DNA from 3 places in the Arthrobacter monumenti genome. Region 2 is predicted to be linked to each of the others. Evidence: predicted binding sites of a transcription regulator. Region 2 holds the regulator's gene; each other region holds the start of a gene.
The links. The regulator HrcA, encoded in region 2, represses chaperone genes, less so after heat shock. The targets are predictions, from matches to a motif close to TTNGCACTCGNNNNNNNCGAGTGCNAA.
Positions count from the first base shown of each region.

Region 1: a site for HrcA is predicted at 4,812-4,838, ahead of ACX80B_RS03560 (Hsp20/alpha crystallin family protein). Genes of this name have one in related genera too.
Region 3: a site for HrcA is predicted at 6,594-6,620, ahead of groES (co-chaperone GroES). Genes of this name have one in related genera too.

Region 1 is NZ_JBTNCY010000002.1:140,909-150,537, forward strand. It holds gene ACX80B_RS03530 (peroxiredoxin) at 1-272, opposite strand, end outside; gene ACX80B_RS03535 (iron-siderophore ABC transporter substrate-binding protein) at 539-1,618, shown strand; gene ACX80B_RS03540 (mycothiol transferase) at 1,780-2,289, shown strand; gene ACX80B_RS03545 (MerR family transcriptional regulator) at 2,314-2,964, opposite strand; gene ACX80B_RS03550 (DUF2306 domain-containing protein) at 3,031-3,522, shown strand; gene ACX80B_RS03555 (CBS domain-containing protein) at 3,569-3,982, opposite strand; gene ACX80B_RS03560 (Hsp20/alpha crystallin family protein) at 4,254-4,718, opposite strand; gene ACX80B_RS03565 (HNH endonuclease signature motif containing protein) at 4,878-6,410, opposite strand; gene ACX80B_RS03570 (solute symporter family protein) at 6,566-8,188, opposite strand; gene ACX80B_RS03575 (DUF485 domain-containing protein) at 8,185-8,544, opposite strand; gene ACX80B_RS03580 (sensor histidine kinase) at 8,846-9,629, shown strand, end outside.
Region 2 is NZ_JBTNCY010000009.1:70,029-79,657, forward strand. It holds gene ACX80B_RS14590 (PhoH family protein) at 1-892, opposite strand, end outside; gene ACX80B_RS14595 (GerMN domain-containing protein) at 1,357-2,184, shown strand; gene ACX80B_RS14600 (16S rRNA (uracil(1498)-N(3))-methyltransferase) at 2,213-3,031, opposite strand; gene dnaJ (molecular chaperone DnaJ) at 3,034-4,164, opposite strand; gene hrcA (heat-inducible transcriptional repressor HrcA) at 4,244-5,257, opposite strand; gene ACX80B_RS14615 (DUF3097 domain-containing protein) at 5,443-6,297, shown strand; gene ACX80B_RS14620 (DUF4870 domain-containing protein) at 6,491-6,844, shown strand; gene hemW (radical SAM family heme chaperone HemW) at 6,860-8,089, opposite strand; gene lepA (translation elongation factor 4) at 8,129-9,629, opposite strand, start outside.
Region 3 is NZ_JBTNCY010000007.1:257,565-267,193, reverse strand. It holds gene ACX80B_RS12610 (GNAT family N-acetyltransferase) at 1-475, shown strand, start outside; gene ACX80B_RS12605 (glutamate--cysteine ligase) at 485-1,639, opposite strand; gene ACX80B_RS12600 (class I SAM-dependent methyltransferase) at 1,949-3,175, opposite strand; gene ACX80B_RS12595 (aconitate hydratase) at 3,227-5,191, opposite strand; gene ACX80B_RS12590 (baeRF2 domain-containing protein) at 5,400-6,497, shown strand; gene groES (co-chaperone GroES) at 6,778-7,074, shown strand; gene groL (chaperonin GroEL) at 7,151-8,746, shown strand; gene ACX80B_RS12575 (GntR family transcriptional regulator) at 8,868-9,533, opposite strand.

The DNA.
Region 1 (9,629 bases), on a different contig from region 2:
GGAAACGTCAGCCCGTGGTTGCTGCTGAACGCTGCCAGTTCGTCCGGCGAATCCGGTGAGATGCCGACAACGTTGTAGCCGGAAGCCTGGATTGAGGCAAGGTTGTCGCGGAAGTCGCATGCTTCGGTGGTGCAGCCAGGAGTCTCCGCCTTGGGGTAGAAGTAGACCACGACATTGCGGCCGCGGAACTCATTCAAGCTCACGGGTTCACCGTAGGCGTCCGGCAACGTGAACGGTGAAGGTTCGCTTCCAGGGGTCAAGCGTGCATTCATGACTGCTCTCCATTCATTTAATGCTTTCGTATCATGGAACAGAAATACTGCTATATGAAATTCTAATGGAATCCCGGTTGTAGAACCAACCGCAGGGGCCGTTTTCGCCCGCGGCTGGAGATTCAAGCGAAATCTGTAGCCGTGTACGTCTCATTAATTCAGCGAAATACGTGACGCCGATGTTTCCTAATTGGAGTAAACGTAGGCTACCCTTACTTAAGTTCGTCCGTTCATCAGTCTAGGAGTTTTCGTTGATCCCTTCCCGTATGCGGAGCATCGTCGCAACCGCAGCCGTCGCAATTCTGTCCTTGTCAGCATGTTCCACCGGTCCGGCCGGGGGAACGACCGAGGGAGGGGCTGAAAGCTCGCAGAACTCGTCATCGAACCCGGACGCATTTCCCGTCACAATTGAGCACAAATTCGGCGAGACCACGCTCAAGGAAAAGCCCGAACGCGTGGCCACCGTCTCCTGGGTGAACGCCGACATTTCACTGGCTCTCGGCGTCGTACCCGTTGGAATGCCGAAGCAGGAGTGGGGCGGAAACGAAAACCTGTCCACCCCCTGGTTCGACGCCGCACTGGCTGAAGCCGGCGCTACTGAAGCGGCCACCGGCGAAGGCAGCGGGCCTGAGGCCGCCGGCATCGCGACCTACTCCGAGCTGGACGGCGTCAACTTTGAGGAGGTCGCCAAGACCACCCCGGATGTCATTCTCGCCGCGTATTCCGGCCTGACGCAGGAGGACTACGACACGCTCTCCAAAATCGCCCCGGTCATTGCTTATCCGGAGGTTGCCTATGGCACGCCGTGGCAGAAGGCGACGACGATGATCGGCAAGGCTCTGGGTGAGTCGGAGCAGGCCGAGGAACTGGTTGCCAAGACCGAGGAGACCATCGAAACCGAAGCCGCCAAGTACCCGCAGATTGAGGGTAAGACCTTCATTTACGGGAACCTTGAGCCCAACAGCGGCACCGGCATGAACATCTACACCTCCCAGGACAACCGGCCCCGCTTCCTGACCAGCATTGGCATGGAGATGGCACCGGTGATCGAAAAGGCCGAAAAGAAGAGCGGATTCTTCCTGGAGTGGTCCGCCGAACGTGCCGACGAGCTGGAATCAGACATCTTCGTGACGTGGGTTCCGGACAAGAAGACCAAGGAAGCCATCAAGACCGATCCGTTGCTGGGCCAGGTTCCGGCGATCGAGGACGGCGCGCTCGTTGCCGACTCGGACAATACGTTGACGCTCGCAATTTCCGCAGCTTCGCCGTTGAGCCTGCCGTGGGCGCTGGATGAGTTCCTGCCGCAGCTGGGTGAGGCGGCAACCGTCGCGGAGAAGACGAAGTAGCCAACGCTGCACTGATTTATTACGACGCCGGTGCCTGGGTCTCGGATCCCGGGCACCGGCGTTAGGCGTCTTGGTGCTCTCCATCCTTGCTATCCGGTGCTGTTCTGAGAAGACTGAGTGCTGGAAGCTGACGAGCACGGCAAATCGATGGGAGACCGCGGATGAATAGCACTGACGTTCTGCTGGAGGGATTCGGCAGGATTCCGGACCTGATCAGAAACGTGGTCAATGGGTTGAATTCTGATGATTTGGGCAGCCGCCCAAACGGTACCGGAAATTCGATAGCATGGCTCATCTGGCACCTCTCCCGGGTTGAGGACGACCACATCGCCGACGCCGCCGGGACAGAGCAGTTATGGACATCGGCAGGTTGGTCCGAAAAGTTCGACTTGCCACTCGGAACCGGCGAAACGGGCTACGGGCACAGCAGCGAGCAGGTCTCATCTGTCCAGGTGGACTCCGCCCAGTTGCTGGTCGACTACTACAAGGCGGTGCATGCCCGGACAGTCGAATACATCCGCTGCCTATCCGGTGAGGACCTCGACCAAGTCATCGACGACTCCTGGGATCCGCCTGTGACCCTCGGAATCCGGCTGGTCAGCGTGACCCAGGACTGCCTCCAGCATGCGGGGCAGGCCGCTTATGTCCGGGGACTGCTCCGAAACCAGTAAGCACCTGGTGTTGCGAGCCATCCCTCAGGACTGATACTTCCTGATGCTTTCGGAAGTCTGGGCCAAGGCAAGCATCCGGACCAGAAGCCTGCTGTACTCGTGGACGCCGACCGCCACCGTTAGGACGGCACTGTCGCGGCTGCCGCCCTCGGTCACAAAACCGACATCCTGCTGCGCCACCCGGTCGACAGCTTCTGCATAACCCTCTACAACGTCCCGGCTGACCGTGATGCCAAGCGCCTCCATCTGGGAGAGATGCGCATTCAAGGCATTCCGGGCATCCGACGGAACGTCCGGCCAGTCCTCGCCATTGATGACGGCGCTGGTCAACGGATGCTCGCGGGTCTCGCTCAAGTCGTAGCCAAGCACCAGCGACTGGGTCTTGCCGAGCAGGTCGAGAAAACTTACTTCCGGATCGTCGATGACGCTGACGAGGGTCTTAATCTGGCCGATGCTCAGCCCAACGACCTTACGCAACGCGGTGATGAGTTCGAGCCGGACCAAGTGCGCATCGGCATATTCGGCGAGCGTGGGATGCCTGCTTTCGCCTGCCGGCAGCAGATCCTCGCGGAGGTAGAACTTGATGCTCGCAGCGCTGATGCCCGAGCGGCGGCTGAGTTCCTTGAGCTGCACCGGGTACCTCGCTCTGTCGTGACCGTCGGGCGAATCGATCATTGGATAGGGATTTGTGGCTTCACTATCTTGATTTACAGCCTTGGATAGTGACTCTATCCTAAACGTATGGATCTCTGGACGCCCCTCATTGCAGGCCACGTTATTGCCGCGAGTTACGTTCTTGTGCTCGGTCCCTTCAATATCTTCCGCCGCAAACGGGACCGTATCCATAAGATCATTGGCTTCACCTGGGTGACCGCCATCGCCGTCACATGCATCTCAAGTTTCTGGATCATGGACGAAGGCCACTTCACCTGGTTGCATGGGCTTTCTGCGTTCACCTTGACCACCGTGACGCTGGGTATCATCAGCGCAGCACGCGGCAACATACCGGCGCACCGCGGGAACATGATCGGCAGTTATCTTGGCACGCTTATCGCGTTTATCTTCGCCGCGACAGCACCTGGCAGGCGACTCCCGCTGCTCGTATCAACTGAACCGGCGACGGTTGCTTTCGCCGCCATCCTGATCCTTGCTACGGCTGCGGCGTTCTTCTTTACCCTCAAGCGCACCGTCCGGACGAAGCCCCGACCTGTGGCCACCTCGCTTGCACGGTAGGTGGCCAACAGCCTTGGGTGCTATCCGTACTTCCGCGAGGGGGTGATTAGAACGAAATGAACTCCACCAGCTCCCCGGAGCGCTCCTCTGGGAAATTGCGGGCAATGTCAGCCTGGCTCAGCATGCCCACCAGATCGTGTCCATCTACGACGGGCAGCCGGCGGATCTTATGTTGTTGCATCGTATCGATGGCTTCTTCGACGCTGTCATCCGCGCCGATAGTTACGGGCTTCCCCTGGCCGAGTTCGCCGGCCTTTGCCGTTTTCGGGTCTCCGCCCTTGGCGAGGCACTTAACTACAATGTCCCGGTCGGAGATGACACCCTTGAGCCGGTTGTCCTCGCCGCAGATTGGAAGCGATCCGACGTCCAGATCCAGCATTTTCCGGGCTGCTTCTTCAAGCGTCTCGTTCTCGCCGATGCACTCCGCGCCACCGGTCATAATGTCGCGTGCGACAGCCATGATGATTCCTCCTCGATCAGATTCGATGTACCTGAATTGCTAAAACTAAGCATACTGTCTATCGGGTGGAGCTTGCTGGAGGTGCGACCTTGAAAATGGGCAATGGTGGACCGGCAGCGCAATGTGGGCGGAATAAATGAACGCAGGGGACGGAAATGCAGCCGTCCCCTGCTCGTCATGTGTGCATCGCCCGAGTCCTTACCGCCGTCTTCGTCCGATGCACTCGTATCGGCGGGGACTGCCTCGTCGAATGGGCGGGGGGATGCGTCATTTAGGACGCCGTGACCTCCGGCTGCTTCTCTTCACTTCCCCCGTCCACCGTGGGCTCACTGGCGAGGGAGCCAGTCGAGATCTCGATCTTGCGGGGTTTTGCCCGTTCGCTAACCGGGATGATCACGTTCAGGATGCCGTTCTCGTAGTGGGCGGAAATACTCCCAGTGTCGATGCCCTGTCCCAGGTTCAGCTGCCGCATGTAAGAACCGTTCTGGCGTTCGCGGGTGAGCCACTTTACGCCTTCCTCAGTGCGGGCCGTGCGCTCGGCACGGATGGTCAGCAGCTGACCGTCGACATCGATGTCCACCGAACCGGGGTCGATCCCAGGCAGGTCGGCATTCAGAATGTAGCGGTCGCCGTCGCGGTAAAGATCCATCGGCATCAATCTCGGCCCCTGGTGGTTGTCCAGAAGAGCTTCGGCGACGCGGTCCAGTTCGCGGAATGGGTCGAATTTCATGGCCATTGTTGTGTCAACTCCTTCACATACACCGCACCGTCATGGTTGCGGCGATCTCAGTTACTAAAGTTGAGTCGATATCGCTCAACTAGAAAAATATTAGCACTGAGAAGCGCGGAGTGCTAAATGCGGCGCATTCTGCTCTGAGCGAACAGTGGGCTCGCTTCAGAATGGTGGTGGGGTTTGGTCGTGGTCGCCGTTTGGGACAGCGCCGGCGTTTTTGGGGTTCCATGGGTCGAAGTGGTGGCCGTTGCCGGTGGCGTAGCGTTGGGCGTCTTTGCGGCTGGTGAGGACGGGGCCTTCGGGTTTGGATGTGTAGGTTCGTCCTGCTGGTGATGTGACGGTGATGGTGCCGTCTTTGTCTTGGGTGTCTTTCCATCCGCAGGCGGTTTTACGGAGATGATGCATGGGGCAGTAGCCTTTCAGCGATTCGTAGTCTGTTTTTCCGCCTTCGGCCCAGGGCGTGGTGTGGTCGAGTTCGGTGAAGCGTGCGGATCGGTTGCAGCCCGGTGCGCGGCAACATCGGTCGCGGATATTGATCATTTTTTTCAGGTCGGCGGGTACTTTGTAGGTGGTTCTGCCGAAGGAGATCATCGCCCCGGTTTCCGGGTGGGTGAGGATCCGTTTGAATGAGGGGGCGTTCGCGCATAGTTTTCGGGCGGTTTCGTCGTCCATGGGTCCGAAGCCTTCAAGCTCAGCCGGCTCTTCGGAGAGGCCGAGCAGGGTGAGGACGGGGACGGTGACGATGACTTCGGGTTTGATCTGCTCGTAGTTGGGCAGGTGTGGTTCCGCCACGGCCTGACCGGAGGAAGCAGTGCCGGTTGAGCCGGGGGACGGATTCCCACCCCTGCCACGATCGTTGTTGTTGTCATCGTTCAGGCCCGCAATTGGTCCATCTGGGATCGGCCCGGTGCCGAGGAGGAGGTCGGTGAAGACGTCGGCGCAGAGTTGGGTGCCGGTTCGTTCCTCGTCCGGGGAGCGGAGGGCCCGGGCGGCGTCGGTGATTCGGTTGTAGGCGGCGGTGGCGGCTTCGGCGGGCAGGTAGGCGCCGAGCCAGGCCATGCCGTCTTCGGCGGGCTGGTACCAGGCCCTGCGGTCGCAGGCTGCTTTCTTTTTCCGCCGGGCGCCGGATTCGGGGTGCATGCGTTCGCGGAGGCGCTTGGCCTTGCCGGCCAGTTTCGGCCGTGGCAGTTCCGGTGCGTCGGCGAGCAGTTCCTTCTCGAATTCGGGTTGGGCGTGCTCGGGGAGGGTTTGTGCCTGGTCGATGATGACCATGGCCTGGTCCCGGTTCAGTTCCCCGGTTTCGAGGCGTTCGAGGGTGGCGGGGAAAGAGCCGACCAGTTCGGTGCTTTCGAAAATGAGTTTCTGGGCTGTCCTCGTTGCGATGGTCAACGCGCCGCTGACTTCGCCCTCGACGTTCATCCGGGCCAGGCGTTCGGCGTTCCGTGACGGGCCGGCCGGATCGGGCTGAGGGACCGTGCCGGCGGATGTTTCGCAGAGCCGGGTGACCAGGCGGGCTTTGAGTCCCTCCGCCCACGCGATGAGCTGCCCGGCCGAGACCAGGGCCATGGTCGCTTCATCGAAGGACAAGACCCCGGGCACCACGTCGCCGAGTGGGCCGGCCAGTTCGGGAAGCTCGAAGGCACCGGTGGGAGCGTCGTCGCTGCTCCCGCCGTCTGGTGCTTCCTTGTTTGCCATGTCTTTAGTACATCAGCCGGCACCGACATTATTCGAAATCCTGTTCGCTACCGGATAACGAAACGGTAACGAAACAATAATTAATGGAATCGGCGCCATGTCAGAAAGAGGGCCCCGGCAGTGATCTGCCGGGGGCCACTCCTTCTAACGCTTGACTAGTGCTCGACTGCCTTTTCGGCACCAACACCGGTCAGCGACCGTACTTCCATTTCGGCCTGCTTCTGCACGTTTTCCCGCTTCTTGTCCGTAACGGTTCCCAACCAGCCGAGCAGGAACGCCAGCGGAATGGAAACGAGACCCGGGTTACTCAGTGGGAACCAGGCGAAATCGGCTCCTTCGATCATCGATGTCTCGGTTCCGGAGACAACCGGTGAGAACGCGATGAGCAGCATGGCCGTGCCAAGCCCGCCGTACATGCTCCAGACCGCTCCTCTGGTAGTGAACCGACGCCAGAACAGTGAGTAGATGATCGTTGGCAGGTTCGCACTGGCTGCCACTGCGAAGGCTAGCGCGACGAGGAATGCCACGTTCTGCCCCTGGGCACCGATGCCTCCAAGAATGGAGATGACACCGATGACGACGACGGTGCGCCGTGCGACTTTGACCTCGCCATCCGGCGGCACATTTCCCTTCTTGACCACGTTGGCGTAGATGTCATGGGCGAAGGAAGCCGCTGCTGTAATCGTCAGCCCTGCCACGACCGCGAGAATCGTTGCAAACGCCACCGCCGATATGAAGCCAAGCAGCAAGGGTCCGCCGAGTTCGAATGCCAGCAACGGTGCGGCCGAATTCACGCCGCCCGGCGCGTTTTCGATCCTGTCGGCGCCAATCATGGCGCCGGCTCCGTAACCGAGCACCAGCGTGAAGAGGTAAAACAGACCGATCAACCAGATCGCCCACACGACTGAGCGCCGGGCTTCCTTGGCCGTAGGCACGGTGTAGAAGCGCATCAAGACATGCGGCAGTGCGGCCGTTCCGAGCACCAATGCCAACGCCAGCGAAATGAAGTCCAACTTGGTGGTGGCATTCTCACCGTATGCACCGCCGGGATTGAGAATGTCCGAAGTTCCGGCCGTTTCGACAGCATGCGCCAGCAGTTCCGAAAGATTGAATCCGTGCAGTGCGAGGACCCAAATGGTCATTGCGGCAGCGCCCGTGATGAGCAGGCAGGCCTTGATGATCTGCACCCAGGTGGTGCCTTTCATGCCTCCAACCAGTACATACAGAATCATCAAGCCGCCGACGACGGTGATCACCAGTGACTGACCGAGCTCATCCCGGATGCCCAACAACAGCGATACGAGTGCTCCCGCGCCTGCCATCTGTGCCAACAGGTAGAAGAAACATACGGCCAGGGTGGTGATGGCTGCAGCGATTCTGATCGGACGCTGCTTCAAGCGGAAGGAGAGCACATCCGCCATCGTGAATTTTCCGGTGTTGCGCATAAGCTCAGCGACCAGCAGCAGCGCCACCAGCCAGGCAACCAGGAATCCAATGGAGTAAAGGAAGCCATCATAGCCATTGATCGCGATCGCGCCGACGATGCCAAGGAACGACGCCGCCGAGAGGTAGTCGCCAGCGATGGCCGTCCCATTCTGCGGTCCGGTGAAGGAACGGCCGGCCGCATAGTAATCCGCCGCCGTCTTGTTGTTCCGGCTCGCGCGGAGCACGACGATCAGGGTAACGCCGACGAACAGCGCAAAAATCGTGATGTTGACCCACGGACTTCCCACCGTTTCCTCAGCTCCGGTCTGGGCGAGGATGTTTATGTTGCTCACTTCTTTTCCTCCGTGATCTGCTCCAGGTCCCGCCGCATTTCTGCCGCGATGGGATCCAGCCGCTTATTCGCGTAGCTGACGTACCACATGGTTATTCCGAACGTGGTGACGAACTGCAGCAGGCCCAAAACCAATCCGACGTTGATATTTCCGAAAACAGGCGTGGACATGAATTCGTGTGCGTAGTCAGCCAACAACACGTAGAGGAAGTACCAGAGCAAAAAGGCAACCGCCATCGGGAAAACAAAGCTCCGGTGGCGTTTCCGCAGCGTCTGGAACTGTTCGGATTTCTGCACTTCTTCGAAGTCGACCGCGGCTTCAAGTTCCTCTTCGGTCGGCGGGGTATCGTCCGCCATAATTCCTCCTTAGGTGGAATAGTCGCGCACTTCGGAGACGGGCTCATTCCTGACTCTCAGACGCGTTTATGTGACTGTAATCACTCTCGTATGCCGGAATGCTCATTTCCTAGTCCCAACGAGCACCACATCGGTGGATGGCGTCCTGGATGCGCTGAACGGTCGGCTGAGGCGACGAACGGCAGAGCTCCAAAGCGCCCAATCCGCGCGGGGTGACCGATTCACGGCCGGCCGGCGGCAAGACCTATCCCGCGGAGCTCCTCAAGCTTCCCGGGCCAGCTCTGCCGATAAGGTTGTCTGCATGCCTATCTCCGTCGCCGAGCTGCTGGCGATCGCCGCCGTCGTTCTTGCCGCCGTGGTTGTTGTCTCGGCAATTGGCTTCAAACTGTCGCGGTCCAGGGATCTAGGCAGCGATGCCGATCAGGCGACCTATGCGACGCTGCATACCGCTGCACTGGCTTCGAAGTATCTGCGGCAGGGCCTGGACCCGGAAGGTGCGGCCAAGGCGAGCCGGCATCTGCGGATGTTGCTTGCCTGCGAGGCCTTGACGCTCACGGATGAGTCGGCGCAGCTGGCGTGGGATGGCCCGGGCGATGCCGATCCTGATGCTGCAATGAAGCTTGCCGGAAAGGTGTTGTCCACCGGCCGCACGCAGGTCTTCCGGAAGGGTGATGTGCAAGCGGCGGGACCTGCTGGATCTGACGCTGCCGGAGCGGAGGCGCCTGGCCCGGGTCCGGGTCCGGGTCCGACTGAAGCTGACCCGCAATCGCCGCTCCGCGAGGCGGTCTTCTCCCCAATCTGCGTCGGCTCACGCGTGGTTGGCACCGTTGGTGCCTATGCGCCGCACGTGCGTGCGGGGCTGATCCGTGCCACAAATGAAGTAGCTGCGTGGGTGTCGACACAGGTTGAGCTGGCGGACCTGGATTCATCGAAAAACCAACTGATGGAGGCCGAGGTCCGGGCACTGCGGGCGCAGATCAGTCCGCACTTCATCTACAACTCGCTCAACGCCATCGCCTCGTTCATCCACACTGATCCGGCGCGTGCCCGCGAACTTGTGGTCGAATTCGCCGATTTCACCCGGT
Region 2 (9,629 bases):
CGATATCCTGCAGGATCTCCGACACGATACGCAGACCGGAACGGGTGCCCCCGGGGAGGTCAACCTGGGTGACATCGCCGGTGACGACCATCTTCGAACCAAAACCGAGCCGGGTGAGGAACATCTTCATTTGTTCCGGTGTCGTATTCTGCGCCTCGTCCAGAATGATGAACGCATCGTTCAGTGTGCGGCCACGCATATAAGCCAAGGGCGCGACCTCGATGGTCCCCGCCGCCATCAGCCGTGGAATTGAATCCGGATCCATCATGTCGTGCAGGGCATCGTAAAGCGGACGCAGGTAGGGATCGATTTTCTCGTTCAATGATCCAGGCAGGAATCCGAGCCGCTCGCCCGCTTCCACGGCGGGCCGCGTAAGGATGATTCTGTTGACTTCCTTGTGCTGCAGAGCCTGCACAGCTTTCGCCATGGCGAGATACGTCTTGCCTGTACCTGCCGGGCCGATACCGAAGACGACGGTATTGGCGTCGATAGCGTCGACATAGTTCTTCTGGTTGACCGTTTTAGGCCGGATGGTTTTGCCGCGGCTGGACAGAATATTGTGGGTCAGGACATCCGCGGGCCGGCTTGAGGTCTGCTCGCTCAGCATTGTCACCAACTGCTGGAGGAGCTGCGGGGTTATCAGGGTCTGCTTGGCGGCGAGGGTCCGGATCTCTTCGATCAGGCGGACGATCCTGCCTACGTCGGCAGCTGGACCGCCGACAGAGACGTCATTGCCGCGGACGTGAAGACTAACACCGGGGAAGGATTTTTCGATAAACCGCAACGCCTCGTCCTGGGCGCCAAGCGACTGGACCATTTGTTCTGTCGAGTCAAAGGAGACTTTTTCCGTTGACGTGTCAGCCGGGTCGAGGTCGACTGGAAATTCGGTCATATGAGCGGCCGTCGAAGGCCTTTTATCTCCCCTTTAAGTATCGATTAATTAGCAACCGTTGCCACGGTTCAGATTCCACTGCCGTTTCTGCGGCACCGGCTTCCCTTTAATGGTACGGCACAGCCCGCGATTACGCCCGGAGCGAGCGGCAGGTCGGGCCAATAGGTTGCGGTCCGGTTTCAGAAGAATATCAATCAGGTCTCAGTACGGTTGAGATGGGGCAATTAGCCGGTTTTGCCGGTGGACCGTGTGCCAAGCTTGGGAGATCCTCCCGGTGCAAAGGCGCCGGGACTCTGTTCAGGCAAGGAAAGAACGGCACCATCATCGGCAAAATACAGCGGGCACGCGGGGGCGGCACCGGATCAGTGCGCAGCTTCCATGGGTGGCTCGCTACATTGACGATGTCGTCACTTCTGCTGATCGGATGCACCGCAGACGTGGCCGAACCAGTTCAAGAAACTTCGATGCCAGCCCCGTCAGCCGTGGAAGCGCCGGGAGCCAGGTCGTCGGCGCTGTCCAGCGTCCCGCTTGAATCGGCTAAGACTGCAGCGCAGACTCCGGTCTACTGGCTTGGGGAGAGCAGCCGAAGCGTATACCTCTACCGTGAATTCCGGCAGACCGAGAATCGCGGCGATCCGATTACGACCGCCGTTCACGCGATGACAAATCAGCAGCCGCTGGATGAGGATTACTTCAATCCCTGGCGGCCCGCGTCCTCCATCGGCGCTTCCATTTCAGCCAAAAACGTCATCACGGTGGACATCTCCGCCGATGCGTTCGAACAGCCACTTGATGAGGGTATGGCCCGCCGTGCCGTCCAGCAGTTGGTCTATACCGCTACTGCGGCCGCTGCCAGTTTCGGATTGACTGCGCAGAATCAACAGATACAAGTCGTTATCCTGGTCGACGGCCGCACGGGCTATAAGGCGTTCGGGCACATCCGCCTGGGAGAGCCGATGGTGCGTGAGCATTCGCTCGCGGCTCCCGTCTGGATCATCGATCCGCAGGCAGGCACCGTGTACGCCGACAGCAAGGTCGTTGTCAGCGGCCGCGGTGTCTCCCGGAACGGCACTCTTGGCTGGGAGATCAGGGAAGTCGGGACCGGCGCGGAAGAACCGGAATTAGCGGAATACCCGTCCGGTTCCGTGGCCCTTGATGGTGAAGGAATGAACTCCGGTACCTTCAAGTTCTCCGTGACGCTGCCGAGGGGAGCATACGAATTGTCAGTCTTCCAGGGCGAACCCGGTGGCGAACGCGATTTTGTCGACTCCAAGCAATTCAGGGTCGAATAGCCCGGTTTGGACCGGGCGCGTGACGGAACTAGTCCCAGCGGCCCAGCAGATGGCTGAGCACAGAAACGGCTGCGGGGCCGGCTGTCGAGGATCGCAATACATGCGTTCCAAGCCGGACAGGGATGGCACCCGCATCGGTCAATGTCCCGATTTCCTGATTGCTGATGCCGCCTTCGGGACCCACAATGAGCAGGATCTTTGGCACATCTCCTAATCCGGACGTCTCCTGCGGGTGCCCGCTCCGGCCTGCGGCCGCCTGCAGCACCGGCGACGCAGCCGAATCGGCCGACAGTGACGCCATCGTAGCGGTTGCTTCTTCATGCAGTATGAGTGCCAAGTCGGCCAGGGCGGTAAATGCGACGAGTCCGGCGCCGGTTACATGCGGATGCACCTCCGGTACGCGTGCACGGCGCGCCTGCTTGGACGCGGCCTGGACGGTCGCCTGCCATTTGTCCCGGCCCTTGGCCGCTTTCGTGTCTTTCCACCGCACAATGGAACGGTCAGCCTGCCACGGTACGACGGCGTCGATTCCCAACTCGGTGGCCGCTTCAATGGCCAGCTCGTCGCGTCCGCCCTTGGCAAGGGCCTGGACCAGCACCAGTGAAGGCGAAGGCAGAGGTTCATCGAGCACTGACAGAATTCTTACTGGCAGCGCTTCTCCCCCGCCGTCGGCGACTTCTCCGCTGACCCGCCGGCCGGCGCCGTCGACGATGTCCACCGGTTCCCCCGGTGCCAGCCGCTTGACCGTGCGGGCGTGGTGCCCCTCGGGGCCGGCGAGCTGGTAGGTGTCACCGGCCTCCAGCTGCGCCAGTTCAGATGGTGAAGCGAAAAATACGGGGTTGGTCACCCTTAGAGGTTACCGAGCCGGTCCCGGAGTTTCGCGAAGACACCGCTTCCGCTGGATACGAGCTTTCCATCGCTGTACTGCTCATTCCGGGCGGCGGCCAGCTGGCGCAACAGCTCTTCCTGTTCGCCGTCGACCTTGGTGGGGGTTTCCACATGAATATGGACCTTGAGGTCTCCCCTGCCATAGCCGCGCAGGTGGGTGACGCCGAGTCCCTTCAGCGTGATGACTTCGCCGGCCTGGGTGCCGGGCTTGATGCTCAATTCGCGTTCGCCGTCGAAGGTGTCCAGGGTGACGTCGGTACCCAGGGCGGCGGCCGTCATTGGCACGCTCATGGTCGCATGCAGATCATCACCCTCACGGACGAAGTTCTGCTCGCTGTTGACCTTGATTTCAACGTAGAGATCGCCGCTGGGTCCTCCGGCCACGCCGGCCTCGCCCTGCCTGCCCAGTTGGATCCTGGTTCCGGTGGCAACGCCCGCGGGAACCTTCACTGTCAAGGTACGGCGGTTGCGGACACGGCCTTCACCGGCACATTCGTGGCACGGGTCGGTGATGATGGTTCCGAAGCCCTGGCACGATCCACATGGTGCCGTTGTCATGACCTGGCCGAGGATGGAGCGGACCGCGCGCTGGACCTGTCCGCTGCCGCCGCAAATATCGCAGGTGCGCGGGGAGGTGCCGGGGCGGCTGCAACTGCCGTCACAGGTAGGGCAGACGACGGCGGTGTCCACCTCGATCTTCTTGTTGACGCCGAAGACGGCGTCCTTGAGGTCAATCCGTACGGTAATCAGCGCGTCCTGGCCGCGGCGCATACGCGATGCCGGCCCACCGCCTCCGCCGGCGCCGCCGAAGAACGTCTCGAAGATGTCCTGGAAGGCGAATCCTTGGCCGGAGTAGCCGCTGCCGAAGCCGTTGTCCGTACCGTTTTCGTTACCGGTGGTGTCATAAACACGGCGCTTCTGGGGGTCCGAAAGCACCTCGTAGGCATGGGTGACAACCTTGAACTGATCAGCCGCCTCCGGCCCCGAATTAACATCGGGGTGGAGCTTACGCGCCAGCTTGCGGTAGGCCTTCTTGATCTCCTCGGCGCTGGCATCCTGGGACAGGCCCAGTACTTCGTAGTGGTTACTCAACTTCTTTGGTCTCTTCCTGTATTACTGGACACTTGCCTGTGCGGGCCGCGCAGGCATTGCCGTGGAAAGTTCTTCGTGGTCAGCCGGCCAGAATCCTGGACAGATAACGGGCAACAGCACGGACAGCCGCCATCGTGGTTGGATAATCCATCCGGGTAGGTCCGAGGACACCAATTTTGGCCAGTTCATCCGGCCCATAACCAGTGGCCACAACCGAGGCCTCGGTGAGACCGCCGTACCGGTTTTCGTGCCCGATGCGGACGGATACACCTCTGGCGTCCTGTTCCATTTCGGTCAACAGCCGCATCATCACCACCTGCTCCTCCAGGGCCTCGAGGACGGGGCCGATGGAAAGCGGGAAATCTCCGGTGGAACGGGCAAGATTGGCTGTTCCCGCCAATACCATTCTATCCTCGCGGTTGATCCCCGCCAGTTGTTCCAGCGAATTGCCCAGAACAGCTGCGACCGCGCGCTCCGCCGGGGCGCACGTGGCCACTGCTGCGGTAAGCAGCTGGGGCAACGCGACGAGCAGTCTCCCCTTTGTTGCGGACAGGAAAATGCCGCGTAACCGCAGCAGGGTCTCTTCGCCTGCATCGGCCGGCAAAGACACCACACGCTGTTCGACTTTACCGGTGGTCGCGATCAGCACTGCCAGGACCTGACGAGGTGCAAGCAGGACCAACTCTATGTGCCGGACAGCAGCGCTGCCAAGCTGTGGATACTGCACTACTGCGACCTGATTCGTGAGCTGGGACAGCAGCCGCACCGTCCGGTCCAGCACGTCGTCAAGGTCGTCCGCCTGATCCAGGAATGTATGAATGGCACGCCGCTCTGCCGAGGACAGCGGCTTTACAGCCGAAATCCGGTCGACGAACATCCGGTAGCCCTTGTCGGTGGGAATTCGCCCTGCACTGGTGTGCGGGGCGGCGATGAGGCCCTCTTCCTCCAGGGCGGCCATGTCATTACGGATCGTCGCGGAGGAAACACCCAGCTGGTGACGTTCCACAAGGGCTTTAGAGCCGACGGGTTCACGTGAGTGCACGTAGTCTTCGACTATCGCCCGCAGCACTTCGAGCCGGCGCGGTTCACTCACGTTTCACCTCCTCTGACATTGCTTAGCACTCAACATACCCAAGTGCTAAGTCTAATACGTTCATACCCATTGCTAGCATGGGTACGCGCTCGGCTTATTCACCAGGCCGCTGTGGGTTATTGCGGCAAGTAATTCGGTCCGGGCGCACCCCACAGAATCCGGTTCCGGCGAAGAAGGTCGATGATATGTACAGCTATGAATGGGGACCTCAGGACCTGGCCTCCCCCGCCGGCCGTCAGTCCTTGCCGGAGATTGCAGCGGAAAATGGACTAGTGCTGGAAGACGCACAGTCAGGCTGGGTAGGCGCAATCGTCCGGGTGGAAAAGTCGGGCGGCCTCCACGTCCTGACCCTGGAGGACCGCAGGGGTAAAACGCGTTCCTTCCGGCTCGGGTACGGCTTTATGCTCGACGGCAGGCCGGTCAAGGTGGTACCGAAGGCAAAGACCGCGCCGGCGCCGGCGGCCCGAACTGCCTCCGGGTCCGTGAGGGTCGAGGGCCAGCGGGCACGCACAGCCAAGGCCAGCCGGATCTGGGTGGAGGGTAAACACGACGCCGAACTCGTGGAAAAGGTCTGGGGCGACGACCTGCGGATCGAGGGCATCGTCGTCGAACCATTGCACGGTATTGACGACCTTTCGGCGGCAGTGAAGGACTTTGCGCCCGGCCCGCAGCGGCGGTTGGGCATACTGGTTGACCATCTGGTCAACGGCAGCAAGGAGTCATCGATCGCGGCGAAGGCGATGTCCTTGCCGGGTGCGCGAGCCAATGTTCTGATCGTGGGACATCCCTACGTCGATGTGTGGCAGGCGGTGAAGCCGCGGACACTTGGGTTTGCCCAGTGGCCGGACGTGCCTCGCGGCCAGGACTGGAAGACAGGGATCCTGAAGGGCCTGGGCTGGCCGCATGGGGATCATGTAGCGGTCGCCCGCGGTTGGCAGCGGATTCTTGGGTCGGTACATAATTACGCGGATCTGGAGCCGTCGTTGTTGGGCCGGGTCGAGGAAGTTATCGACTTCCTGACCGCAGGTGAGCCGGTCTGAAGTTTGATAGCTTGTCCGCCTTGGCGCACAATAGAGCTTGAGTGCTGTGCGCTTGCAGCTATTCGACAGTGAAGATGTCCGCCGCAAATTGGCGGTCCCTATCAACCTTGAGGTCTGAAAAGTGGCAAATCCCGCACGGGGCGGTTCGCCGGAAGGCAACCAGAGCCGGCCACCCTACGCTCCGTATCAGGGTATGTCGGCGGACGCCCAGCCTTTGACGGCATCCGAAGACCGGCAGTGGGCGACCATGTCCCACTTCGGAGGGATTCTCGGGTTCCTCCCCTCGCTGGTTATCTACCTGGTGATGCGTGACCGCGGACCGTTCACAGCCCAGGAGTCCAAAGAGGCACTCAACTTCACGTTACCGCCAACTATTTTGGCGGTGCTGGCAAACTTGTTGGCCCTGATCGACGGTCTTGGTTCCATTTTCGCCGTCGTTGCGGCTCTGATTTGGCTGGCCTTGACGGTCTTCGCCGTCAAGGCCGGAATCCATGTAAACAAGGGCGAACCTCATCGTTATGCCCTCAACCTGCGGCTGATCAAGTAGTCTCAGGCGGCTGAATCAGTCGGGCAGCAGGCGGCGTACGACAGCGTCGGCCAGCAACCGTCCGTGCAGAGTCAGTATTATCCGGCCGCGGAAAGCCGCCGCCGGTTCGATCAATTCTTCGGCGATCAGCCCAGCGACTTCACCGCGTCCTTCGGCGCTCAACTCCGACATGGGCAGACCTTCGCTCAATCTGGTCTGCAACATCACCCGCTCCACCCGGCGGGTGGATGAATCCAGGGTTTCGCGTCCAGCGGCCGGCGACTGTCCGGCGGCGAGGCGGTTGGCGTACGGAACAGGATGCTTCATGTTCCACCACCGGACTCCACCGACATGTGAATGGGCCCCAGGGCCGATTCCCCACCAGTCATCGCCCCGCCAGTAGGCAAGATTGTGGCGGCATGCCTGACCCGGTTCCCGGCTCCAGTTGCTGACTTCGTACCAATGCATTCCTGCTGAACTGAGCTTCCGCTCGGCAAGCAGATATTTCTCAGCATGGTCGTCCTCATCAATGGCAGGGACCTCCCCGCGGCGCATCTGGGCGGCGAGTTTTGTGCCTTCCTCAATGATGAGCGAGTATGCCGAGATGTGGTCGGGTTGATAGCCAAGGGCAGTATCCAATGACTGCTCCCAATCATCCATCGATTCGCCCGGCGTGCCATAGATCAGATCGATGCTGACTGCCAGGCCGGCCTGACGCGCCCAACCGACGGCTTCGGGAACCCGGCTCGGCTTATGGGTACGGTCAAGAACCTTCAACACATGCGGAACGGCTGACTGCATACCGAACGAGACCCGGGTGAATCCAGCGTTGGCAAGTTGCTGCAGTGATCCGGGAGTTACCGAGTCCGGATTGGCCTCGGTGGTGACCTCGGCGCCGTCTGCCAGCGGCCACAGCTTTGCCGCATGAATGAGCAGTGCTGTCAGGTCCGCCGCGGGCAACAATGTGGGAGTACCGCCGCCGAAGAAGACGGTCTGGAGCGGCCGGCGTGGAAGTCCGGATTCCTCAAGGACACGCGCGGCAAGATCCAATTCCGCCATGGCAGTGCCGGCGTACTCGTCCTGTGAGGCGCCGGAGCCTAATTCCTTAGCCGTATAAGTATTGAAGTCGCAATATCCGCAGCGGACGGCGCAAAACGGAATGTGGATATACAGACCGAAATTCCTGCTGTCGGCTCCCTCCAGAACCTGGGCCGGCAACAGCCCATCGGACGGGGCGGGGTCACCCTCTGGTAAAACGCTTGGCATCGGTCTACTGGTGTTCTGTACGGTCGGGCAACGGCTGGGTCACTTCTTGGCTTTGTCCTTGGAGTCGTCCGAGGATAGGGCGGCGATAAACGCTTCCTGCGGAACCTCGACCCGTCCCACCATCTTCATCCGCTTCTTGCCTTCCTTCTGCTTTTCCAACAGCTTGCGCTTACGCGAGATGTCGCCGCCGTAGCACTTGGCCAGGACGTCTTTGCGGATTGCACGGATATTCTCGCGGGCGATGATCCGTGAGCCAATGGCGGCCTGGATCGGAACCTCGAACTGCTGTCGGGGAATCAGTTCCCGCAGTTTGGCGGTCATCTGTGTTCCGTAGGCATACGCCTTGTCTTTGTGCGTGATCGCGCTGAACGCATCGACCTGTTCGCCCTGGAGAAGGATGTCCACCTTGACGAGATCGGCGGCCTGTTCGCCGTCGGCCTTCCAATCGAGCGATGCGTAGCCACGCGTCTTTGATTTCAAGAAATCGAAGAAATCGAAGACAATTTCGGCCAGCGGAAGCCGGTACTGCAGTTCAACACGTTCCTCCGAGAGGTAGTCCATGCCGTTCATCTGCCCGCGGCGTGCCTGGCATAGCTCCATGATGGAGCCAACGAATTCATTGGGCGCAAGAATGGTGGCCGATACCATCGGTTCCCGCACTTCCATGATTTTGCCGGCCGGAAACTCGCTCGGATTCGTGACGATGATTTGTTGCTTATCCTCAAGCGTGACCTGGTAGACGACGTTCGGCGCCGTTGAAATCAACGCAATATTGGATTCCCGCTCAAGACGCTCGCGGATGATTTCCAAGTGCAGGAGTCCCAGGAATCCGACCCGGAAACCGAAGCCGAGGGCGACCGATGTTTCGGGCTCATAGACGAGTGCCGCATCGTTGAGCTTGAGCTTGTCCAGCGCATCGCGCAGGACAGGGTAGTCTGCGCCGTCCAACGGGTACAGACCCGAGAAGACCATGGGTTTTGGCTCCTGGTAACCGCTGAGCGACTTTGCCGCAGGCTTGGCCAGGTTCGTCACCGTGTCGCCGACCTTGGATTGGCGCACGTCCTTCACACCCGTGATCAGGTAACCGACTTCTCCGACACCAAGGCCGTTGGAAGGCACAGGTTCCGGTGCGCTGACGCCGATTTCCAGCAGCTCGTGGCTCGCTCTTGTCGACATCATCTGGATCCGTTCGCGCGGATGCAGCTTGCCGTCAATCACACGTACGTAGGTCACCACACCGCGGTACGTGTCGTAAACGGAGTCGAAGATCATCGCGCGGGCAGGAGCGTCGGCGTCGCCAACTGGAGCGGGTATCTCGGCCACGATCTTGTCCAGCAGCACTGCCACACCGTCGCCAGTCTTACCGGAGACGCGCAGTACGTCATCCGGTTCTCCGCCGATGAGGTGCGCCAGCTCTTCTGCATACTTATCCGGCTGCGCCGCCGGAAGGTCGATCTTATTGAGCACCGGAATGATGGCAAGATCGTTCTCCATCGCCAGATAGAGATTGGCCAGTGTCTGAGCTTCGATCCCCTGGGCA
Region 3 (9,629 bases), on a different contig from region 2:
CAGTATCGCAAGGGTTCACGTCGAGGCGTGGCAGTGGGCCTACCGTGATCTGGTACCGGATGACTACCTGAACAGTTTGGATATTGATGCCCGCACCCTTATTTGGGAGGGCATGTTGCAGGATACCCGCGGTCCGCGGGCCCACGTCGCTGTGGTTAGTACCGGCGTCGTGGGTTTCGTGAGTGCCGGTCCCAGCAGGGATGAAGATGCCTCACCCGGGACAGGGGAGATTGAGGCCATCTACCTGCTTCCCGCACATATTGGTACCGGAATAGGCAGTTGCATGTGGCATTCGGCTCTTGCCCAGCTTGGTGAAGAAGGCAAAACGTCGGTCACAATTTGGGTTCTTGACTCCAACGAACGGGGACGGCGCTTCTACGAACGGGCAGGGATGTCTCCGGATGGTGCCGTGAAGGACGAGTCTTTGGACGGTTTTCCGATCACCGAAATAAGGTACCGGACAGAGCTGGACTGACTCTCGTATTTACTCGGTGATTGAGCCGGTTTTCATCCGCTCCACCAAATCCTTGACGACGGCGCGAAGGTTGCCGCCGTTGGCCAGTGCCACTTCGCGTTGATGCTGGTAGCCGGCACCGCGCTGGATGATCTTCTCGACGTCGGCAAGCTCATCCACGCAGTCAAGTTTCCTCGCAACGGGCTCGAGCCGGTTGAGCTGTTCCATCAGGTGGTCGGTCACCAGACACTCATTGCCCGCGGCGTCGAGGATGATGATGGCGTCCAGACCGTACCGCGCGGCGCGCCATTTGTTCTCCTGCACGTGCCACGGCGGCATGGTTTCGATCGTGCCACCGTTATCCAGCCGGGTGGAGAAGTCATCGACAAGGCACTGGGTCAGAGCCGCAATAGCCCCGATCTCCTCCAGCGTGGAAAGCCCGTCGCAGATCCGCATCTCGATAGTGCCCAGGTTCGGCACCGGCCGGACGTCCCAGCGGATTTCGTTTGCCACGTCGATCACACCGGTGGTGAACATGTCCGCCACGTACTGCTCGTACTCTTCCCACGTGGCGAACTGGAAGGGGAGCCCCGCCGTCGGCAGCTGCTGGAACATCAACGCCCGCTGGGAAGCGTAACCGGTGTCTTCACCATCCCAGAACGGCGACGACGCCGAGAGCGCCTGGAAATGTGGGAAATAGTTAATCAATCCATCCAGCACGGGCAGCGCCTTGGACTTCTTGTCCAGCCCGACGTGCACGTGAACGCCGTAGATCACCATCTGCCGGCCCCACCACTGGGTCCGGTCGATCAGGGTGGCGTAGCGTTCCTTGTCCGTAATGGCCTGTGCCTTGACGGCGCTGAATGGATGCGAGCCGGCACAGAAAAGTTCGACGCCGAGTGGTTCAGTGACTTCACGCACCGCATCCATTGAGCGGGTCAGGTCTGCCTTCGCTTCGGCCACGGTGGTGCAGATGCCCGTAACAAGCTCTATGGTGTTGGCCAGCAGTTCCTGCTTGATGTGCGGGTGCTCGTCGTCGTCCTGGAGTTCCGGATGCTTCTGCCGGACGCCGCGGAGTACCTCATCCGCAGCGGAAACGAGCTCGCCGGATTCGCCATCCACCAGTGCCAGTTCCCACTCAACGCCAAGGGTCGACTGGGCTGATGGTGCGAAATCAATCTTCATGAAGCTCCTGACGCGCTGTTCCGTCGGGCGTGGCCGCCGCGCTGGCGTTGGTTGGTTCGAGTCGCGTCACCGCGCAAAGTACAGGGGTCAGTCTAGTCCAGTACCCAGGGTGCGGGGGAGGCAAGGACGGGCCTCGGCGCCCAAACCGGTGGTTGGCACCTCCGTTTTGGGAGCTGAGAACCGGTTTCGGCGGTGGTTAGCGGCTTGGGCGGCTTGGGTGGCGTGGCCAGACTGGGTTAGCGGCTTGGACGACGACGACGGCGATGGCGGTCAGCGATGGTTAGCGGCTTGGGCGACGACGGCGGGCGGTCAGCCAGCGATGGTGTCGACGACGATGGCGACGCGCTCGGCCCCCATCCGGGTCAGCACGAGAGTGGCCCTCGCCGTCGCGGATTTCGCCTTGCCGGCCAGCAGCTGCTTGCGGAGTTCCTCCGGGGTGACGGACGCTCCGCGTTTCTTGATCTCGAGGGTGCCGATCCCGTTGGCCTTCACCCATGAGCGCAGCTGTTTGACGTTATAGGGAAGTACTTCCTTGACCTTATAGGCGCGGGCAAAGGGCGAATCCTCGAGGGTGTCGGCGCAGATGTACGCGATCTGCTTGTTCAACAGATGTCCGCCCAGCTCCCGCGCGAGGTCGGCCACCAGTCCGGCGCGGATAACGGCGCCGTCCGGCTCGTAGAGGTACTTGCCCGCATCGCCGGTTTCGACGTCCTGCGCCTCCGGGGCGAAATCGACGCCGCTGGTCAGCTCGGCCGCTCCGTCTGCATAGAGCACCAGGGCGGCACGCCGTACTCCGGGCCGGGCCAGCGCGTTGAACCACAGGGCGGCTTCGGTGACTTCACCGTCGGTCGAGACCCATTGGGCTTCGCAGTTTGCCGGCACCGCGTCGTGCGGGATACCGGGATTGAGCTTCACCCCGACGGCCTTGCCGGTGTCCGCCACTTTCTCCACGAAGGACAGCGGCGGCGAGAACGCCTCCGGATCGAACAGCCTCTTGGTGCCAGACGTCGACGTCGTGCGCCGCGCCGGATCCAGCCACACGCCGTCGAACCCGTCCAGGTCCAAGGATGTGGCGTCAGCGTTGACCACCTTGACCGACTGCCACGGCATCAGGTTGATGGTGGCAACTGCCGCCGTCGTCTCATCCAGCTCGACGGCGGTGACCTTCCGGTCCAGCGTGGCCAGCGCCATCGAATCCGCGCCGATACCGCATCCCAGGTCGGCGACGTGTTCCAACCCTGCAGAGGCGAAACGCTGGGCGTGGCGGGCGGCGACGTTGAGCCGGGTGGCCTGTTCCAGACCGGCCTGGGTGAAGAGCATCTGGTCGGCGAATGGTCCGAACTTGGCGCGCGCCTTCATCCGCAGCCGCGCCTGGGTCAGCACGGCGGCCACGAGTTCCGGGGGATGCCCGGCCTTGCGCAACTCCACGTTCAGGGACATGGCCTCGGACTCAAGATACGGGCCGAGGGAGTTGAGCAGTTCCCAGCCGTCGGAGGTGAGCAGGGGCGCGATGGCGTCCACGGGTGAATCCGGCATGCGTATCAGCCTAGTTCAACGAGCCCGGATGGGCGTTCCCGCCGGAGGAGCCTACGCCATCGAGTCCTCCACCTTGTCCGGCGTATCCTGCTTTTCGGCGACGGAGGCGACGCGGCCGCCCTTGACCACCATTTCGGCCTGCCGCGGAGAGAGCCGGTGCCGGAGCTTGATGGTTGTATCGCCGTACCGGACCGTGACCTCGTCGCTCTCAGGGAGTTGCGAACGGACATTCTCGAACTTCAATGTGTCGCCGGAGTTGATCTTGTCGTAGTCCGCGGGGTCGCTGAATTCGAGTGCCAGGACGCCGAAGTTGGCCAGGTTCTGCCAGTGGATGCGGGCAAACGACTTGGCGATGACCACCCGGAGGCCCATATACCGCGGCGCGATGACCGCGTGTTCGCGGGAGGATCCTTGTCCGTAGTTTTCGCCGGCTACGATCAGGTGGCCGCCCTCGGTGTCCTTGGCCCGGGAAGCGTACGTGTCGTCGACCTGGATGAACAGGAACTCGGCGATTTTCGGAATGTTGCTCCGGTAGGGCAGTACCCGGGCGCCGGCGGGAAGGATCTCGTCGGTGGAGATGTTGTCGTTAACCTTGAGCAGCACCGGCAGCTCAAGCGAGTCCGGCAGCGGATCGAATTCCGGCAGCGACTCGATGTTCGAACCCTTCACCAGTTCAACCTGCCTGGCTTCCTCCTCCGGTAACGGCGGCAGCAGCATGGCGGTGTTGACGCTGACCTGTTCCGGCAACTCCGGCCGCGGGTAATCCATGTCCAGGTCCCGCGGATCCGTGATCTTGCCGGTCAGTGCAGCGGCGGCGGCGGTCTCGGGCGAGCACAACCACACGGCGTCTTCGTCGGTGCCGGAACGGCCGGGGAAGTTGCGGGGAACGGTCCGTAGGCTGTTGCGTCCGGTCGCCGGGGCCTGGCCCATCCCGATGCAGCCCATACAGCCGGACTGGTGGATCCGGGCGCCGGCGGAAATCAGGTCGAACAACCAGCCGCCCTTGGCCATGTCCTCGAAAATCTCCCGGGATGTCGGGTTGACGTCGACGGAGACCTGATTGCTGGTCTGTTGTCCCCGGAGGATTTCGGCGACGACGGCGAAGTCCCGCAGTCCGGGGTTCGCTGACGAACCGACCACAATCTGGTAAACATCCTCGCCGGCCACCTCACGGACTGGAACAACATTGCCGGGGGAGGAGGGTTTCGCAATCAGCGGCTCCAGGCTGGACAGGTCGATGGCATCAGTGACGTCATAGGTCGCATCGTCGTCGGCCAGGATTTCCTGGAAGTCGTCCGGCCGCCCGACCGATTCGAGGAACTTCCGGACCTCCTCGTCCGCGGGGAAGATGCTCGTCGTCGCACCGAGTTCCGCTCCCATATTGGCAATAACGTGCCGGTCCATGGCGGTCAGGTTCTTCAGTCCCGGACCGTGATACTCGATGATTTTCCCGACGCCGCCTTTAACACCGTGCCTGCGAAGCATTTCGAGGATGACATCCTTGGCCGAGACCCAGTCCGGCAGGTCACCGGTCAGCTCGATGCCCCAGATTTCCGGCATCGCGACGTACAGCGGGTCGCCAGCCATAGCCATCGCCACTTCAAGACCGCCGACGCCGACGGCGAGCATTCCGATGGCGCCGGCGGCGCAGGTATGGGAGTCGGAGCCAAGCATGGTGGCGCCCGGGCGGCCGAAGCGGGCCTGGTGCACCGGGTGTGAAACGCCATTGCCGGGCTTGGAGAACCACAGACCGTAGCGCTGCGCGGCCGACTGCAGGAAGAGGTGGTCCTCCGGATTTTTCTCGTCGGTCTGCAGCAGGTTGTGGTCGACGTACTGCACGGATAACTCCGTCTTGATCCGGTCCAGGCCCATCGCCTCAAGTTCGAGCATCACCACCGTTCCGGTGGCATCCTGGGTCAGCGTCTGGTCGATCCGAAGCCCGATCTCGTTCCCGAACTCCATCTCCCCGCTGACGAGGTGCTCGCTGATGACCTTTTGCGCAACGTTCTGACCCATGACGACCTCCCGGTAGAGCCCGCGTCACCGCGGACGGTGCATACCCTCCCTATGCTAGGCCGGGACGCGGCCAAGATGCTATCCATACTTACTATTGTGTGCTTCCGGGGTTAGTGGAAGAGTTGGGAGGGTTACGAATCCGGACGGCGTCCGGCCAACGGGCGCTGGCTGACGTTAGATGCTGACTCTTTACAACTGGAGGCGCCCGATGCGATACCCATGGCTCAAGGATGTGCTGGAAGCAGATCCACCGTTTCTCAGCGTGTACGTCGACACGACGCGGACCGACCCTTCGGCTGCAGCCGAGATCGAGACACGATGGGAGCATCTGCGGGACAAGGTCCGCGCAGAAGGCGCACCTAAAGATCTGCTGAAGCGGATCGAGCGTTCCGTTCTTGAACCGGCCGGCATTGGCGGTCCCCATGGCAGGGCATACCTCGCCGCAGGCGGGCAACTCTACATTGACCGGGTACTACCCGTTCCGCCGGAAAATTACGCTTCCTGCAATCACCGGCCGCACCTGCTTCCGCTGATGCGGGTCGCCGCCAGAGCCGTGTCCCACCTGCTGGTGGAAGTCGACCGGTCGGGAGCCGACATTAGCCTGCGGGCACCGGAGGACCCGCACGTTGCCGGCAGCCAGAAGCCGTTGGGCGAGGACGCCTCAATCGAAGGCGGTCACGATGAACTTCACAAGACCGGGACCGGCTGGCGGGGACAGGACTTCGAGGCCCGGGTCGAGGATTCATGGGAGCGTAATGCCGACGCCGTGGCGCACCGGCTGGACAAGCTGGTTCGCCAGTACCGGCCGGACCTGGTGCTGCTGACGGGTGATGTCCGTGCCGCCTCGCTACTCAAGGAAGCGGTCGGGCAGGAAACCAGGCAGCGGCTGGTCGATGTTCCCGGCGGTGGACGGAATGAGGGCGTTGACCGCGCGGAATTCCGGGTACACGTAGAGGAAGCGGTGGACAACTTCATCGCTTTCCGGGAGAAGGCCGCCGTCGACCGTTTCGTGGCGGAACAATCGCGCGACGGCGAATCGCTCGCGGGTGCCGCCGAAGTGCGCGCCGCTTTGGAACGCGGACAGGTCGACGAGCTGCTGCTGACCAGCGGTTCCGAACCGGATGACATCGAGGACCTGCTGTATCTGGCCCTGAGGACAGACGCCGCCGTGCAGTCTCTCGATCCCGGTGAGATCGTGTTGCCGGACGGCATCGGTGCGCTGCTGCGCTGGCGGGACGAGGCTACGCCGTCGAACGCCGTGCCAAGCCTCAGCGATGACCGTGAACGGGAGCGTGAAGCTTCTTAAGCTGGTAGGGAAACACCGGAACCGGTGACAAAGCGGAATTGAAAGGCGCCCGGGGCGGAATGCCCCGGGCGCCGACGCGTCCACAACACACCGTTGCTGGCACTCGCCTTGACCGAGTGCTAATGGTCGACATACAGTCATTCTTGGCACTCTCACTACGAGGGTGCTAATGCCCGGAGGGGCGTTACCGGCACCGCGACGACGGTTAGCGCACCGAACGGCCCTATTGTCGAAAGTGAACAACAGTTCACTGTAAATCTCATGCAAAGGAGAGGTCCGAGTGTCGGTCTCTATTAAGCCTCTTGAGGATCGTATTGTTGTCCGCCCGCTGGAAGCGGAGCAGACCACTGCTTCCGGTCTGGTTATCCCGGACACCGCCAAGGAAAAGCCCCAGGAGGGCGAAGTTGTAGCCATCGGCCCCGGCCGCGTTGACGATAACGGCAACCGCGTCCCGATCGATGTCAATGAAGGCGATGTTGTCATCTACTCCAAGTACGGTGGCACCGAGGTCAAGTCCCGTGGCGAGGAATTCCTGGTTCTCTCGGCACGCGACGTTCTCGCCGTCGTCGTCAAGTAGAACGCTGAGTTGAACCCCGGCGCCACGCAGGCGGCCGGGGTTTTCTCAAGTCAGTTCGAAGAAAGGAACCATTCTTATGGCAAAGCAGTTGCAGTTCGACGACGCAGCCCGCCGCGCGCTGGAAGCCGGCGTCGACAAGCTCGCCGATACAGTCAAGGTCACCCTCGGCCCGCGTGGCCGCAATGTTGTCCTCGACAAGCAGTGGGGCGCACCCACCATCACCAACGACGGCGTCACGATCGCCCGCGAGGTCGAGCTCGATGACCCGTACGAAAACCTAGGCGCACAGCTGGCCAAGGAAGTTGCCACCAAGACCAACGACGTCGCCGGTGACGGTACGACGACGGCGACTGTCCTGGCACAGGCGCTGGTCAAGGAAGGGCTGCGCAACGTTGCAGCCGGCGCCGCTCCCGGAGGGCTGAAGCGCGGCATCGAGGCGGCAGTTGAAGCCGTCGCCGCCCGCCTGCTGGAGAACGCCCGCGAGGTCGAAGGCAAGCAGGTTGCCGACGTCGCCGCGATTTCCGCCCAGGACCAGTACATCGGTGAGTTGCTCGCCGAGGCCTTCGACAAGGTCGGCAAGGACGGCGTCATCACGGTGGAGGAGTCCTCCACGACGCAGACCGAACTGGTCCTGACCGAGGGCATGCAGTTCGACAAGGGCTACCTCAGCCCGCACTTCGTCACCGATGCTGAGCGCCAGGAAGCCGTCCTGGAAGATGCGCTGATCCTGATCAACAGCGGCAAGATCTCCAACATGCAGGAATTCCTGCCGCTGCTGGAAAAGGCTGTCCAGGCCGGCAAGCCGCTGTTCATCATTGCTGAAGATGTCGAGGGCGAAGCGCTCTCGACGCTGGTGGTCAACAAGATCCGCGGCACGTTGAACGTGGTTGCCGTCAAGGCTCCGGGCTTCGGCGACCGCCGCAAGGCCATGCTGCAGGACATCGCCACCCTCACCGGCGGCGAAGTTGTCTCACCTGACTTGGGTCTGAAGCTGGACCAGGTTGGTCTCGAGGTGCTGGGTTCGGCGCGCCGCGTCACCATCACCAAGGACCAGACAACGATTGTCGACGGCGCCGGTGCGGAAGAGGACGTTGCTGCACGTGTTTCGCAGATCCGCTCCGAAATCGAGCGCACCGATTCCGATTGGGATCGCGAGAAGCTGCAGGAACGTCTGGCCAAGCTGGCTGGCGGAATCGGCGTGATCAAGGTCGGCGCTGCCACCGAGGTCGAGCTGAAGGAAAAGAAGCACCGCATCGAGGACGCTGTTTCCTCCACCCGCGCCGCTCTCGAAGAGGGCATCGTGGCTGGCGGTGGCTCCGCTCTGGTGCATGCTTCCAAGGCTCTGGACGATGATCTGGGCCTCGAAGGCGACGCACTCACCGCCGTCGGACTTGTCCGTCGTGCGCTGGTCCAGCCGCTGCGCTGGATCGCCGAGAATGCGGGCCACGAGGGCTACGTCGTCGTCGACCGCGTGCGCAACCTGGAGCCGGGCAATGGCTTCAACGCGCTGACCGGTGGGTACGAGGACCTGGTTGCGGCCGGCGTCATCGATCCGGTCAAGGTCACCCGCTCGGCGCTGCAGAACGCCTCGTCGATCGCCGCTCTGGTGCTCACCACCGAAACATTGGTGACTGAGAAGCCGGAAGAGGAAGAGGACGGGCACAAGCACTAAGTGCCGTAGACGCCTAAAAGGCCCCGGTCCACAGCTGAACCAGCTGCGGGCCGGGGCCTTTGTCATGCCTGGGAGCGGCGGCAGCCTCATCGGCGGCCGCGGCGGGCCGCTCCGGCGAAATTCAACGGACGGGCCCCGCCAAAGCAGGCTCCTGGCGGCTGCCTTTCTTTGTCAGCGCGGCCCCGGCGTCGAGCACGTGGCGGCGCATGGCATCATCGGCCGCTTCGGCATCCCCGGACCTAAGAGCATCACAAACTTCCCGGTGCGCCGCCACGGAGGATCTCTTGACTTCCTCCGAGCTCCAATAGTTCTGCTTATAAGGAAGCGGGACCTCCAGTTGGCGCCGGGCGATATGCGTCAGCCTGTCGTTGCCGACAATGTCGAAGATCAGACCGTGGAAGAACTGATTCTCCTGATCGCACTCGACGGCGGCACCAACGGGGAGTGCCTCCAGCCGGTCGCAGCTGGCGTCGAGGGCGGCAAGGTGGCTGTGCGAGACGTGCAGGACGGCACGCCGTGCGACCTTTCCCTCCAGCACGCTGCGGATTTCATGAATGATTTCCACATCTTCGGGCTTATAGACACGGACGCGCGCGCCCCTGCCTGCCAGCAACTCAATGAGTCCCTCGGTCTCGAGTGCCCGGAACGCCTCGCGGACCGGAGTCCGGCTGACCCCGACCCGTTCGGCAACCTCTGCTTCCTTCAGCCGCTCACCGGGCGCGTAGGTGCCGCGCAATATGGCCGTGCGAATAAATTCCACCGCACCGTCGTTTGTTGTATCAGCCACTGGTACATCCCCCTGAAACTTCGTCGTCGAGCTGCCACCCCGCAACGAACGAAGAAGCACTATGTCTTGTGTCACACCCTATGCTACGGTGGACCG